2 regions of the Streptomyces sp. CNQ329 genome follow, and region 1 is predicted to be linked to the other one. Evidence: riboswitches for the same ligand, from Rfam matches in the RefSeq annotation. Region 1 holds a riboswitch; the other holds the start of a gene.

The links. Region 1 has a riboswitch for cobalamin ahead of I003_RS0123210 (ribonucleoside-diphosphate reductase subunit alpha). Riboswitches for the same ligand answer to the same signal wherever they lie in the genome.
Region 2: another riboswitch for cobalamin. It lies ahead of I003_RS0119225 (CbtB domain-containing protein); the one in region 1 lies ahead of I003_RS0123210 (ribonucleoside-diphosphate reductase subunit alpha).

Annotation. Positions count from the first base shown of each region.
Region 1 covers NZ_AXVU01000039.1:19,463-26,466, reverse strand. Annotated here, with positions in the region: gene I003_RS0123235 (extracellular solute-binding protein) at 1-277, opposite strand, end outside; gene I003_RS0123230 (GntR family transcriptional regulator) at 595-1,401, shown strand; gene I003_RS0123225 (carbon starvation CstA family protein) at 1,586-3,820, shown strand; gene I003_RS0123220 (YbdD/YjiX family protein) at 3,817-4,020, shown strand; gene I003_RS0123215 (GNAT family N-acetyltransferase) at 4,115-4,633, shown strand; cobalamin riboswitch at 4,692-4,839, shown strand; gene I003_RS0123210 (ribonucleoside-diphosphate reductase subunit alpha) at 5,001-7,004, shown strand, end outside.
Region 2 covers NZ_AXVU01000027.1:53,948-60,951, reverse strand. Annotated here, with positions in the region: gene cobN (cobaltochelatase subunit CobN) at 1-2,810, opposite strand, end outside; gene I003_RS0119235 (cobalamin biosynthesis protein) at 2,810-3,958, opposite strand; gene I003_RS0119230 (CbtA family protein) at 4,148-4,930, opposite strand; gene I003_RS0119225 (CbtB domain-containing protein) at 4,955-5,191, opposite strand; cobalamin riboswitch at 5,227-5,388, opposite strand; gene I003_RS32660 (histidine phosphatase family protein) at 5,428-6,162, shown strand; gene I003_RS0119215 (DsbA family oxidoreductase) at 6,212-6,913, shown strand.

The DNA of each region.
Region 1 (7,004 bases):
CGGACAGGGCGGTGGTCAGCTTCTGCTGAATGCCGTTCCACTGCTGCACCTTGTATGCGAGCGTGGCGCCCGTCTTCTTCTCGAACTCGGCCTCGACGTCCTTCAGCCAGTCGTCCGGTGTGGAGCCGTCCATGGCCCAGAAGGTGAGCGTCTCGCCCTTGAACGACCCGGGGCCGCTCCCCTGGGAGCCGTCGTCGCCACCATCGTCAGAACCGCAGGCGGCGAGGCTTGCCACCAGGCCAGCCGCCGCCAGCACCGCTACCGCCGTGCGCTTCACGTCACCCTCCTCAACATGCCGGCCCACGCCCCCGCTGCCGTCTTTCGCCGGCGATTCGCCACCGAAAAGTCCTTGCTCCCGGACCCTGCCCGTGGAGTGGACTTGTGGTCTTTAATGGTTTAGACCAGGTTGACGGTCTTGGTCTGGACCAATCGTGGAACGAAGCCTGGCCTAGACCAATGAGGGTGTCAAGGGTGTGCGGCCTGCCGGTCCGGCTTCCGTTACCGGACCGACATGTGAGCCATCCCGTCACCCCGCGAGGCACCGACGGGTGACGAGCCGTGCCAGGATGTGAGCCGCTACCAGACGGAGGAGTCATGAGGACGAACGCCGGACCGGCCGAGGGAACGCCGGCTGCGACGGTACCGGCAGCCGACGAGCCGGGACGTGCCGGGGGGAACACCGGGCGGACCACCCGTGTGCCCAAGTACTACCGGCTCAAGCGGCATTTGCTGGAGATGACCGAGACCCTTCCTCCCGGCACGCCCGTGCCGCCGGAGCGTACGCTCGCCTCCGAGTTCGACACCTCCCGTACGACCGTGCGCCAGGCGCTGCAGGAGCTGGTCGTGGAGGGGCGGCTGGAGCGGATCCAGGGCAAGGGCACGTTCGTGGCCAAGCCCAAGGTCTCGCAGGCCCTCCAACTGACCTCGTACACCGAGGACATGCGTGCCCAGGGTCTCGAACCCACCTCGCAGCTCCTGGACATCGGCTACGTCACCGCGGGCGACCAGCTCGCCGAGCGGCTCGACATCACCGCCGGCGGGCGCGTGCTGCGCATCGAGCGGCTGCGCCTGGCCAACGGCGAGCCGATGGCCATCGAGACCACCCACCTGTCGGCCAAGCGCTTCCCCGCGCTGCGCCGCAGCCTGGTCAAGCACTCCTCGCTCTACACCGCGCTCGCCGAGGTCTACGACGTCCACCTGGCCGAGGCCGAGGAGACCATCGAGACCTCGCTCGCCACGCCCCGCGAGGCCGGGCTGCTGGGCACGGACACGGGCCTGCCGATGCTGATGCTCTCGCGCCACTCCGTCGACACCCAGGGCGAGCCGGTGGAGTGGGTCCGGTCGGTCTACCGGGGCGACCGGTACAAGTTCGTCGCCCGCCTGCGCCGCCCGGTGGGCTGAGCGGCCTCGCGGCGGCGGACCCGGCGCCGGGCCGGGTCCGCCGCGGCCTCCGGCGGCCGGCAGCGCCCCGGCCGGGGACTTTCGTGATCGGATAGCGACGGCGCACCCTAGTGACGGCAGCCTGCCCCTGCTCTACATTTCGAGCGCATTGCAAAAGAGTGAGAGCTCAGGGGACGGAGCCGCCATGACTGTGCAAGCACCCCCGGACGCGCCGCGAAGGCCGCGCCCGGATCCGAAGAGCGTGATCCTCTGGACCGTCGTCGCCCTGGTGGGCGCCCTCGGGTGGACGGTTCTGGCGCTCTCCCGGGGCGAGGAGGTCTCCGCGGCCTGGATGGTGGCCGCGGCCCTCGGCTCGTACGCCATCGGCTACCGCTTCTACTCCAAGTTCATCGCCTACCGCGTGCTCAAGGCCGACAGGACGCGCGCCACCCCCGCCGAGCGGCTCGACAACGGCATCGACTTCCAGCCCACGGACCGCCGGGTGCTCCTCGGCCACCACTTCGCCGCGATCTCCGGCGCCGGTCCGCTGGTCGGTCCGGTGCTGGCGGCGCAGATGGGCTTCCTGCCGGGCACGATCTGGATCGTCGCGGGCGTGATCTTCGCCGGCGCGGTCCAGGACATGGTGGTGCTGTTCTTCTCCACCCGGCGCAACGGCCGGTCCCTGGGCCAGATGGCGCGCGAGGAGATCGGCCCGGTGGGCGGTGCCGCCGCGCTGCTCGCCGTCTTCGCGATCATGATCATCCTGCTGGCGGTGCTGGCGCTGGTCGTCGTCAACGCGCTGGCGGAGTCCCCCTGGGGCACCTTCTCGATCGGCATGACGATCCCGATCGCCCTGTTCATGGGCTTCTACCTGCGGATGATCCGGCCGGGCCGGGTCGCCGAGGTGTCGCTGATCGGCATCGCGCTGCTGCTGCTCGCGCTGATCGCGGGCCGGTGGGTGGCCGAGTCCTCGCTCGCGGACACGTTCACGCTGAGCAAGGAGTCGCTGGTCATCTGGATGGTGATCTACGCCTTCATCGCCTCGGTGCTGCCGGTGTGGACTCTGCTCGCGCCCCGCGACTACCTGTCGACGTTCATGAAGCTCGGCACCATCGCGCTGCTCTTCATCGGCGTGCTCGTGGCCGCGCCGACGCTGAAGATGGAGGGCGTCACCGACTTCGCCAAGGACGGCACCGGACCGGTCTTCGCCGGCTCGCTCTTCCCGTTCGTCTTCATCACCATCGCCTGCGGCGCCCTGTCGGGCTTCCACGCCCTCATCTCCTCCGGCACCACACCCAAGATGGTGCAGAAGGAGACGCAGGTGCGGATGATCGGCTACGGGTCCATGCTGATGGAGTCCTCCGTGGCGATCGTGGCGATGATCGCCGCGTGCGTGCTGGACCCGGGGCTCTACTTCGCGATGAACTCCGCGCCCACGGTGATCGGCGACACCGCCCAGTCGGCCTCGGAGGCGATCCAGGGCCTCGGCTGGGAGATCACGCCGGCGGCCCTGCAGGCGGCGGCCGACTCCGTCGAGGAGCCGTCGCTGCTCTCCCGTACCGGCGGCGCACCGACGTTCGCCCTGGGGGTCTCGGAGATCTTCTCCAGCGTGACCGGGGACAGTCTCAAGGCGTTCTGGTACCACTTTGCGATCATGTTCGAGGCGCTGTTCATCCTCACCGCGCTCGACGCGGGTACCCGGGTGGGCCGCTTCATGCTCCAGGACACCCTCGGCAACGTCTACAAGCCGCTCAAGCGCGTGAGCTGGTGGCCGGGGCTCATCGGCACCAGCGCGGTCGTGGTGGGGCTGTGGGGCTACTTCCTGTGGGTCGGCGTCAACGACCCGCTCGGCGGCATCAACCAGCTCTTCCCGCTCTTCGGCATCACCAACCAGTTGCTCGGCGCGGTCGCGCTGACGATCTGCACCACGCTGCTGATCAAGTCGGGGCGGCTGAAGTGGGCGTGGGTGACGGGGATCCCGCTGGCCTGGGTCGCGGTGGTCACGCTCACGGCGAGCTGGCAGAAGGTGTTCTCCGACGACCCGCGAGTCGGCTTCTTCGCCCAGGGCGACGTGGCGCAGGAGGGCATCGACTCCGGCAAGCTGTCCGGGCAGGAGCTGGAGGACGCCGAGACGATCGTCACCAACACGACGGTCGACGGGGTGCTCTCCGCGGTCTTCGCGCTGCTGGTGGTCGTCGTGATCCTGGACGCGGCCCGGGTGTGTGTGAAGGCGCTGCGTAACCCGGAGTCCGTGGTCAGCCACGAGGAGCCGTACCACGAGTCGTCGATCATCGCGCCGGCGCAACTGATCGCGACCAAGGAGGAGAAGGAGGAGCTGGCCGCGGCCGGGCTGGGCAGCGGCGGCGGCTTCAAGCCGGGCACGGGACCGGGCGCCGGCGCCGGTGCCGCTGCCGGTGCGCGCGACGGAGGCGGCTCGTGACGGGGACGGCGACGCTGGCCGCGGCCGGGCGCAAGGTCTGGTGGTACGTCCGCGAGGTGATCGGCGACACGGCCTACGAGCGCTACGTCGCGCACCTGCGCGCGCACGACCCCGAGGCGGAGGTGCCCACCCGGCGCGCGTTCGAGCGGATGCGCACGGACGCGGGCGACGACCCGCGCAAGGGCTTCCGCTGCTGCTGAGAGCGGTGCGGCCGATGCCGCAGACGGACGGGCCGCCGTCCCCGGCTTCCGGGGGCGGCGGCCCGTTGTCGGTGGCACAGGGCAGACTCGGAGGATGGACTTCACGGTGCGGCCGGTACGGCCGGGGGAGTACGAGCGGGCGGGCGACCTGGTCGCCGAGGCGTATCTGGCGGACGGGCTGCTGACGTTCGGCGAGGCCGACGAGTACGTGCACGAGCTGCGCGACGTGGCCCGCCGGGCGACGGCGGAGCACGCGGAGGTGCTGGTCGCGGTCGACGGCGACGGCCGGCCGGACGGCGGGCGGATACTCGGCAGTGTGACCTTCGTGACGGCGGGGTCGCCGTTCGCGGAGCTGAGCGGGCCCGCGGAGGGCGAGTTCCGGATGCTGGCGGTCTCCCGGGAGGCGCGCGGCCGGGGCGTGGGCGAGGCGCTCGTACGGGCCTGTCTGGACCGCGCCCGGGAGCTGGGCGCGCACCGGATGGTGCTGTCCAGCACCCCGGAGATGGCGACGGCCCACCGGCTGTACGGGCGGCTGGGGTTCGTCCGCACACCGGAGCGCGACTGGATGCCGCTGCCCGGTCTGCCGCTCTGGGCCTTCGTCGCGGACCTCTGACGCCCGACCGGCAGGCGACACAACATATAGGGGCACTTCCCTGACGAGCCACTAGATGTATGCTCTTCCTAGCTGCCGACGCAGGGGAATCCGGTGGAAGTCCGGAGCTGTCCCGCAACGGTAAGCGACGTAGCGCCCTGCCCCGCCGCGCGCCGGCGGGTCGGTACGTCGCGAGCCCGAACACCTCCGGCGGCTGTCGATGACGTCCGGGTCTCGCGGATTGGGCTCACGGACGCAAGCGGGTCCGCTCCCGGCGGTGTTCGGATGGGGGCACGGTGCACGCGCGCCCTGCGCGCTGCGGGGACCCCGCGTGCGCCCGTACCGCCTCTCTCCCGCGCGGCCCCGCCGAGCGAGGGAGAGCAGCACCTTGACGATCGCACCACCGGCCGCGCTCACGGAGCCCGCCTCAGCCACCCCCCGAGCGGACGACGGCCCCGCCGCCGCGCTCGCCCGCACCCTCGCCGAGCTGACCGCGGACCTGCCCGCCACCGCCCCGGACCGGGTCGCGGCCGGCGCGCTGCGGGGCCGGCACCCGGGCTCCGGCGAGGCGGAGCTGCGGGAGCTGGCCACCGAGGCGGCGGCGGCGCTGATCGCCGAGGAGCCCGAGTACGCGCGGCTGGCCGCCCGGCTGCTGACCCGGGCCGTCGCCGAGGAGGCCGCCGGCCAGGGCGCCACGAGCTTCTCCGCCTCGATCGCCGTGGGCCACCGCGAAGGCCTCGTCGCCGACGGCACCGCCGCCTTCGTCCGGCGGCACGCCGCCCGCCTCGACGCCCTGGTGGACGAGGCCGCCGCCGAGGGCCGCGACGACCTCTTCGGCTACTTCGGCCTGCGTACCGTGTACACCCGCTATCTGCTGCGCCACCCGACCGAACGCGCCGTCATCGAAACCGCCCAGCACTTCTTCCTGCGCGTCGCCTGCGGTCTGGCCGCCGACGAGTCCGACGCCGCTCTGGGCGAAGTCGCCGAGCTGTACGGGCTGATGAGCCGCCTGGGCTACCTGCCCTCCTCCCCCACGCTCTTCAACTCCGGCACCCGCCACCCGCAGATGTCGTCCTGCTACCTGCTGGACTCCCCGCGCGACGAGCTGGACTCCATCTACGAGCGCTACCACCAGGTCGCCCGGCTCTCCAAGCACTCCGGCGGCATCGGCATCCCCTTCACCCGCGTCCGCGCCCGCGGGTCGCTGATCCGCGGCACCAACGGCCACTCCAACGGCATCGTCCCGTTCCTGCGCACCCTGGACGCCTCCGTCGCCGCCGTGAACCAGGGCGGCAAGCGCAAGGGCGCCGCCTGCGTCTACCTGGAGCCCTGGCACGCCGACGTCGAGGAGTTCCTGGAGCTGCGGGACAACACCGGCGAGGAGGCGCGCCGTACCCACAACCTCAACCTCGCGCACTGGATCCCGGACGAGTTCATGCGCCGCGTCGAGGCCGACGGCCTCTGGTCGCTCTTCTCGCCCGCCGACGTACCCGAGCTGACCGACCTGTACGGCGAGACGTTCGACGCGGCGTACGCGCGCGCGGAGGCCGAAGGCCGGTACGTCAGGCAGGTCCCCGCACGGCAGTTGTACGGCCGGATGATGCGTACCCTCGCCCAGACCGGCAACGGCTGGATGACGTTCAAGGACGCCGCCAACCGCACCGCCAACCAGACGGCCGAGCCCGGTGCCGTCGTGCACTCCTCGAACCTGTGCACCGAGATCCTGGAGGTCTCCGACGACGGCGAGACCGCGGTGTGCAACCTGGGTTCGGTCAACCTCGCCGCCCATCTGGGCGACCCCGCCGGCGGCTGGGAGGAGGCGATGGACTGGGAGAAGCTGGACGCGACGGTCCGTACCGCCGTGACGTTCCTCGACCGCGTCGTGGACATCAACTTCTACCCCACCGGGCAGGCCGCCGCGTCCAACTCCCGCTGGCGGCCCGTGGGCCTGGGCGTGATGGGCCTGCAGGACGTCTTCTTCCGGCTGCGGCTGCCGTTCGACTCCCCCGCGGCACGCGCGCTGTCCACACGGATCGCCGAGCGCATCATGCTCGCCGCGTACGCCACGTCCGCCGGCCTCGCCGAGCGGCACGGCGCGCACCCGGCCTGGTCGCGCACCCGCGCGGCCCGCGGCGTGCTGCACCCCGACCACTACCCCGAGGCCGACGTGACCTGGCCGGAGCGCTGGACCGCGCTGCGTGCCCGGATCGCCGCGAGCGGTCTGCGCAACTCGCTGCTGCTGGCCATCGCGCCGACCGCGACGATCGCCTCCATCGCCGGCGTCTACGAGTGCATCGAGCCGCAGGTCTCCAACCTCTTCAAGCGCGAGACGCTGAGCGGCGAGTTCCTCCAGGTCAACTCCTACCTCGTGGCCGAGCTGAAGGAGCTCGGG
Region 2 (7,004 bases), on a different contig from region 1:
ACCTCGAAGCCCGTCACCCGCCGCGACGCGTCGTCCCACACCGGGCGGCAGCCCAGCAGCGCCAGGATCTCCGCGACGTCGTCGCCCTGGGTGCGCATGCAGGACGTGCCCCAGACCGTCAGCCCCACGGACTTCGGGTACGCGCCGTGGTCGGCGAGGTGGCGGGCGAGGAGGGAGCCGGCCAGGGCGCTGCCGACCTCCCAGGAGAGCCGGGAGGGGATGGCCTTGGGGTCGACGGAGTAGAAGTTGCGGCCGGTCGGCAGCACGTTGACCAGGCCGCGGGTGGGGGAGCCGGAGGGGCCCGCGGGTACGTACCCGCCGTCGAGCGCGTGGAGGACGTTGCCGATCTCGTCGCCGGTACGGCGCAGCCGCGGTACGAGTTCCGCGGCGGCGAACTCCAGTACCCGCACGGCGTCGGGGCACCCGGTCCCCAGCACCTCCGCCACGGCGGGGCGTGCGGCGGCGGCGGACCAGTCGTGCGCCTCCATGTACTCCGCGAGCCGGCGGGCCACGGACTCCAGTACGTCGACGGCGTCGGAAGCGGTACGCAGGGCCGGGGGCCGCCGGTCCGCCGCGGCGTCGGGAGCATCCGCGGCTTCCGCCGGACCGGGCCCGGCAGGCCGGCCGGCGCCCTGTGCGGCATGCCACGCGGCCAGCCTCGCCGGCACGGCGATCCGCGCCCCCGGCTGCGCCAGCAGCTCCGCCTCGACCAGCCCCGCCCGCGCCGCGAGCGCCGCCCGCAACCCCGGCAGCGCCCCCCCGGCGCCGCCCCACACCTGCGCGGAACGCAGCACCGCCAGCGTCAGGTTGACCCGCGCCTCCCCGGCCGGGCCCGCGCCGAGGACGTGCAGCCCGTCCCGTATCTGCACGTCCTTGATCTCGCACAGCCAGCCGTCGACGTGCAGCACGAACTCGTCGAACTCGGCGTCCTCCGGCTGCTCCGCCACGTGCAGGTCGTGGTGCAGCTCCGCGGCCCGTACCAGCGTCCAGATGTGGCTGCGCACCGCCGGGGCCTTCGCCGGATCCAGGTCGCAGACGAGCGCGTACTCGTCGAGCAACTGCTCCAGCTTCGCCAGGTCACCGTAGGAGTCGGCGCGGGCCATCGGCGGCACGAGGTGGTCGACCACGGTGGCGTGCCCGCGACGTTTGGCCTGGGTGCCCTCGCCCGGGTCGTTGACGATGAACGGGTAGACCAGCGGCAGGTCGCCCAGGACCGCGTCCGGCGCGCACCCGGCCGACAGGCCGAGGCCCTTGCCCGGCAGCCACTCCAGCGTGCCGTGCTTGCCCATGTGCACCAGGGCGTCGGCGCCGAACGTGCGGTCCAGCCAGCGGTACGCCGCCAGGTAGTGGTGTGACGGCGGCATGTCCGGGTCGTGGTAGATGGCGACGGGGTTCTCGCCGAAGCCGCGCGGCGGCTGGATCATCACCACCACGTTGCCGAAGCGCAGCGAGGCCAGCACGAGGGCGGGTCCGTCCTCACCGTCGTCCACGTACAGCTCGCCGGGCGGCTCGCCCCAGTGCTCGACGACCGACGCGCGCAACCCGGGGTCGAGGGCGGCGAACCACCGCTCGTAGTCGCCCAGCGGAACCCGGGCCGACGCCGCCGCCATCTGCTCCTCCGTCAGCCACTCCACGTCGTGCCCGCCGGCGGCGATGAGCCGGTGGATCAGCTCGTCGCCGTCGTCGGGGTGGCCCTCGACGCCGTAGCCCGCCGCCCGCAGCGCGTCGAGCAGCCTGACCGCGGAGGCGGGCGTGTCCAGGCCGACGGCGTTGCCCACCCGCGAGTGCTTGGTGGGGTACGCGGTGAAGACGAGCCCGATCCGCTTCTCGCCGTTCGGCGTGTGCCGCAGCCGCGCGTGCCGCACGGCGATCCCCGCCACGCGCCCGGCCCGCTCCGGGTCCGCCACGTACACCGGCACGCCGTCGGGACCGTCCTCCTTGAACGAGAACGGCACCGTCACCAGCCGCCCGTCGAACTCGGGGATCGCCACCTGCATCGCCGCGTCCATCGGCGACAGCGCGGCGTCCGAGGCCAGCCAGGCACCGCGTCCCGACGTCAGGCACAGCCCCTGCAGCACCGGCACGTCCAGCTCCGCGAGCGCCCCGACGTCCCACGCCTCGTCGTCCCCGCCGGCGGAGGCGTCGCCGGGCCGGGTGCCGCCGGAGGCGAGCACGGTCGCCACGAGAGCGTCGGCGCGGCCCAGCAGCTCGAACAGCCCGGGGTCTGCGCCCCGCAGCGAACCGCAGTACACGGGCAGGGCGTTGGCGCCCTGCGCCTCGACGGCGGTGCAGAGGGAGTCGACGAAGGCGGTGTTCCCGGAGAGTTCGTGGGCGCGGTAGAAGAGGACGCCGACGGTGGGGCGGTCGTCCTTCAGGACGTACGAACCGTGCACCCCGTAGGAGGGCATCCGCCGCGGCGGGGCGAAGCCCTCGCCGGTGAGCAGCACCGTGTCCGACAGGAACCGCGCCAGCTCGGCGAGGTTCCCGGGCCCGCCCTCGACGAGATACCGCAACGCCTCGGCGACCACCCCCGCGGGCACGGACGACTCGGCCATCAACTCGGCGTCGGGCACGGACTCGCCGCCGAGCAGCACGGTGGGCAGCCCGGCTTCGCGGAGGGCATCGAGCCCGTCCTCCCAGGCGCGCCTGCCCCCGAGAAGCCGTACGACCACGAGACCGGCACCGTCGAGGAGCCCGGGCAGGTCGCCGGGGGCGGTGCGGGCGGGGTTGGCGATACGGAAGTCCGCGCCGGAGGCGCGGGCGGCGAGGAGGTCGGTGTCGGCGGTGGAGAGCAGGAGCACAGTCGTCATCAGGGGCTCGCTTCGATGGGGAGCAGGGCGGCGCCGACGGTGGTGAGGAGGGCGAGGAAGCAGACACGGGAGGAGAGCCGGACGGCACGCTCGATGTCGTGTACGCCGGGAGGCCGTCCGGCCGGATGGAGAACAGGCCGGTACTCCCTGCGCCCCGCGTACGACAGCTCCCCGCCGAGCCGCAGTCCGAGCGCACCGGCGAACGCGGCCTCCACGGGGCCGGCGTTGGGGCTGGGATGCCGGGGCCCGTCCCGGCGCCAGACGCGCAGGGCGGTGCGGGGATCGGGCCCGGCGAGCGTCGCGAGCGCGGCGGTGAGCCGGGCGCCCGGACAGCCGGCGAGATCGTCGAGCCGGGCGGCGGCCCAGCCGAAGCGCAGATAGCGGGCGGACCTGTGCCCGACCATGGCGTCGAGGGTGTTGACGGCCCGGAACCCGGCAAGTCCGGGAACACCGCCGACCGCACCCCAGACCAGGGCACCGACGACGGCGTCGGAGGTGTTCTCGGCGACGGACTCGACGACGGCGCGGGCGATCCCGGCTTCGCCGAGCCGCTGCGGGTCGCGCCCGCAGAGGCGGGGAAGACGGCGGCGGGCGTCGTCGAGGTCGTGGTCGTGGAGGGCGCGGGCGATGCCGAGGGCCTCCCGCCGGAGGGAGGCCCCGCCGAGGACGGTCCAGGTGAGCAGGGCGGTGAGCCCGATGCGGGGGAGGAGGGCCGTCGCGGGCGCCGCCGGGCGGTGCAAAGGGGACCTCGCGGGTGCGAACGGGGCGGCGAGGCGGACGTGTGCCCCGGCCCCGCCCCTGCCCGAAACCAGGAGGCTGCGCCCCCGGGACCCCCACGGGCCCCGGCCTCCGCCCCCGGCGGGGCCCCGCCCCGGCGGCAGCGGCCGGGTTGCCGCTGTGGCCAGGGTGGCGGCGGCCAGCGTCGTGCCGGCGCAGAGCGCCGTGTGCAGGGCGCCCGCCGTGCGCGTGTCGCGCCACAAGCGGGTTTCCAGCGCCGTCGCGGCGCGGCCGAATGCCGCTACCGGGTGGGCGCGGCGCGGGTCGCCGACGATCCGGTCGGCGGCGTAGCCCAGGGTGGCGCCCAGGGCGTACGCCACCGCGCGGGGGCGGAGGCGCAGGGCGGGAGGTGACGCGGTCCGGGGTGTCATGGTGCCCGTTCGGTGAGGGGGCGGGGGCGGGTCGGGGTGCGGTCGGCGGGCTGGGCTTCCCCGGGCTCCGGGGGCGGAGCCCGGGGAAGCCCGGGGCGTAGCTCTGACGGCGCGGGGCTCGGTCCCGCGGAGGTCTCGGGGGCGTAGCCCCCGAGTTCCGGGAAGGGGCGGGGCCGGGGAACGGCCCTCTCAGCTCGCCACCCGCGCCCTGCGCAGCAGCAACCGCTCCGCCAACTCCCCGAACAGCAACCCGAACCCGACCCACAACACCCCGTGCACCGCCGCCGACGCCAGCCGGAACCGCCACAGCAGATCCCCCGGAAACCCCTCCGGCACCGCCACCGACGACTCCGGCAGCAGCGTCACCGCCGCGCCGGCCGCCACCACGAACACGGCGGCGCCCGCCACCGTCGCGTACCAGCCGCCGAGCCGCGGCACCAGCCGCCGCCCGATCACCGCCGCGCCGACCGCCAGCAGCACGCTCAGCAGCACCATCAGGAAGTACTGGGCCGTCCGTGTGCCGACCGTCTCCGGGTCGCCGACGCCCGGCGGGTTCGCCGGGTACTTCAGGAACGGCACCGCGAAGACCGCGACCAGTCCGCCGAGCGCGAGCAGCAGCGCCGTCGCCCGGGGGCCGAAGCGACCGACGCGGCCCAGCGCGTACGCCACCGCCGGCGCCGCGAGGCCGCCGAGCGCGACGCCGTAGACGAGCATGCCCGTCGCCAGCCCGGCGGTGGACTGGAGGGAACGGCTGACGAGTTCCTCATCCGCACCCGCACCCGCACCCGCACCCGCACCGGAGCCCGCGCCCGAGCCGTGATCGTGGCCGCCGCCCGGCTGCGCCTCCTGCTCGATCGCCGCATCCACCTGCGGTTCGCCCAGGACGTACGCCACGACCAGCGCGAGCACACCCGCACCCAGCCCCGCGAGCATCCCGCGCACCAGAAGCCCGCGCACCACCGCGGAGTTCAGCGTCATCACCGAGATCGCCCCCGCTCAGTGGCAGGGGAAGCCGAGCAGGTGCCGGCCGTCGTGCAGCCACTCGTGCACGCCCTCGCCCGACACCAGGGAGATCGCGCCCTGTTCGGCGCCGACGAAGTACAGCAGGACGAGCATCAGGAGTCCGCCGAGCAGCGCCCACGGGGCGATGGTCTTCAGCGGGAGGGGGGTGAGGAGCGGGCCGGCCGGTTCGTCGGCGGCGGGTGTCGTGGGTGACACGGCTGACTGAGCCATGGCGGAAACCTCCCTGGGATCACGCGTCCCATGCGGTGGAGCAGCTCACGACGGTGCGGGTCTGACTCACCGGACTCCGCCCCGCGGGGGAGTCGTCCGGCTCACAGTGGCGCGGCCGTGCCGGAATCTCACCGGGCTTCCGTTGCGCCGTCGTCTTCGGTTGACGAGGTGACGATACCGTCGCCTGCGGGCCGACGGCCATATGGCGTCCGTCGGGCGGGACACGGAAGGGGCAGGTGACACGGCTGGTGACGGTCCGGGTGATCCTTGTCACGCCGGCGGTCAACGCTGAGCTGCGGCACGCGGTGTTCGGCGCGGACGAGCCGCTGGACGCGGTGGGCCGACGTGCGGCGGAGCGCGCAGGCGCACGCGGGGCGGCTTCTCTGCGTACGCGCACGCCGGCGTACGCCGCGCCGTCGGTCCGCTGCCGGCAGACGGCGGACGCGCTGGGGCTCGCGGCGGAGCCCGAGGCGGAACTGGCGGACTGGGACGTCGGCCGCTGGCGCGGGCGGGGGCTGGAAGAGCTGGCGGCGGCGGAGGGCGAGGCGGTGCGGGCCTGGCTGACGGATCCGGCGGCGGCGCCGCACGGCGGGGAGTCGCTGCTGCAGTTGCGGGGCCGGGTGGGCGTGTGGCTCGACGGCCTGACCTGGGCAGTCGCCGAGGGCGGAGCCGCGGGCACGCACGATCCGGCCGGTCCCCGCACCCCGGAGTTTTGGAACGGCGCCGCCGCCCTTGGCCGCAGCCGCAGCCGCAGCGTCGTCGCCGTCGCCGAGGCCGCCGCCGTACGGGCCGCGGTGGTGCACGCGCTCGACCTGCCCTCCGCGGCCTTCTGGCGGCTGGACGTACCGCCTCTGACCGGTACGGAGCTGACCGGCCGCGCCGGCCGCTGGAACCTCCGCCTCGGAGTCCCCCTGGACCCGGATCCCGGCGCGGGCCCCGCTCCCGGCCCCGTCCCGGACCCCGGCCCCTGATCCCCGCAGGCGGGGGAATACCCCCGTCGCCCCGCCGGTTTGCCCGGTCATGCGAGTAGAGATCTGGTCCGACGTGATCTGCCCCTGGTGCTACATCGGCAAGGCCAGGTTCGAGAAGGGCCTCGCCGACTTCGCGGGCCGGGACGGCGTCGAGGTGGTGCACCGCTCGTTCGAGCTGTCCCCCGGGACCCCGCGAAGCGGCCGGCAGCCTCTCGGCGCGGAGCTGAAGGCCAGGTACGGCTGGGACGACGCGCAGCTCAAGGCGATGGAGGACCGGGTGGGCGCCGCCGCCGCGGCCGAAGGGCTCGGCATGCGCCACGACCGGTTCGTCACCGGCACCTTCGACCTGCACCGCCTCCTGCACCTCGCCAAGGAGCGCGGCCTGCAGGACCGGCTCCTCGACGCGCTCTTCACCGCGAACTTCGCCGAGGCACGCCCCTTCGGCGAGGACGACACCCTGGTCGACATCGCGACCGGCGCCGGCCTCGACGCCGACGAGGTGCGCGAGGTGCTCGCGGAGGAGGACGCCTACGCCGACGCCGTACGCGCCGACGAGAAGGAAGCCGCCGAGCTGGGCGCCAACGGCGTGCCCTTCTTCGTCATCGACCGCCGTTTCGCCGTCTCCGGCGGTCAGCCGGCGGAGGTCTTCACCCAGGCCCTGGAGCAGGCCGCCGTGCGCAGGCTGCAGGACGTCACGGGCACGGGCGGCCAGGGCCTCTGCGCGGACGACCACGCCTACGACGCCTCGTAGCGAACCGCACACGGACGCGGACGACGGCGAGCAGACGCGGACGCGCCCCCCGCCCGGGGATCCGGGCGGGGGGCGCGGCACGGTCCGGCGT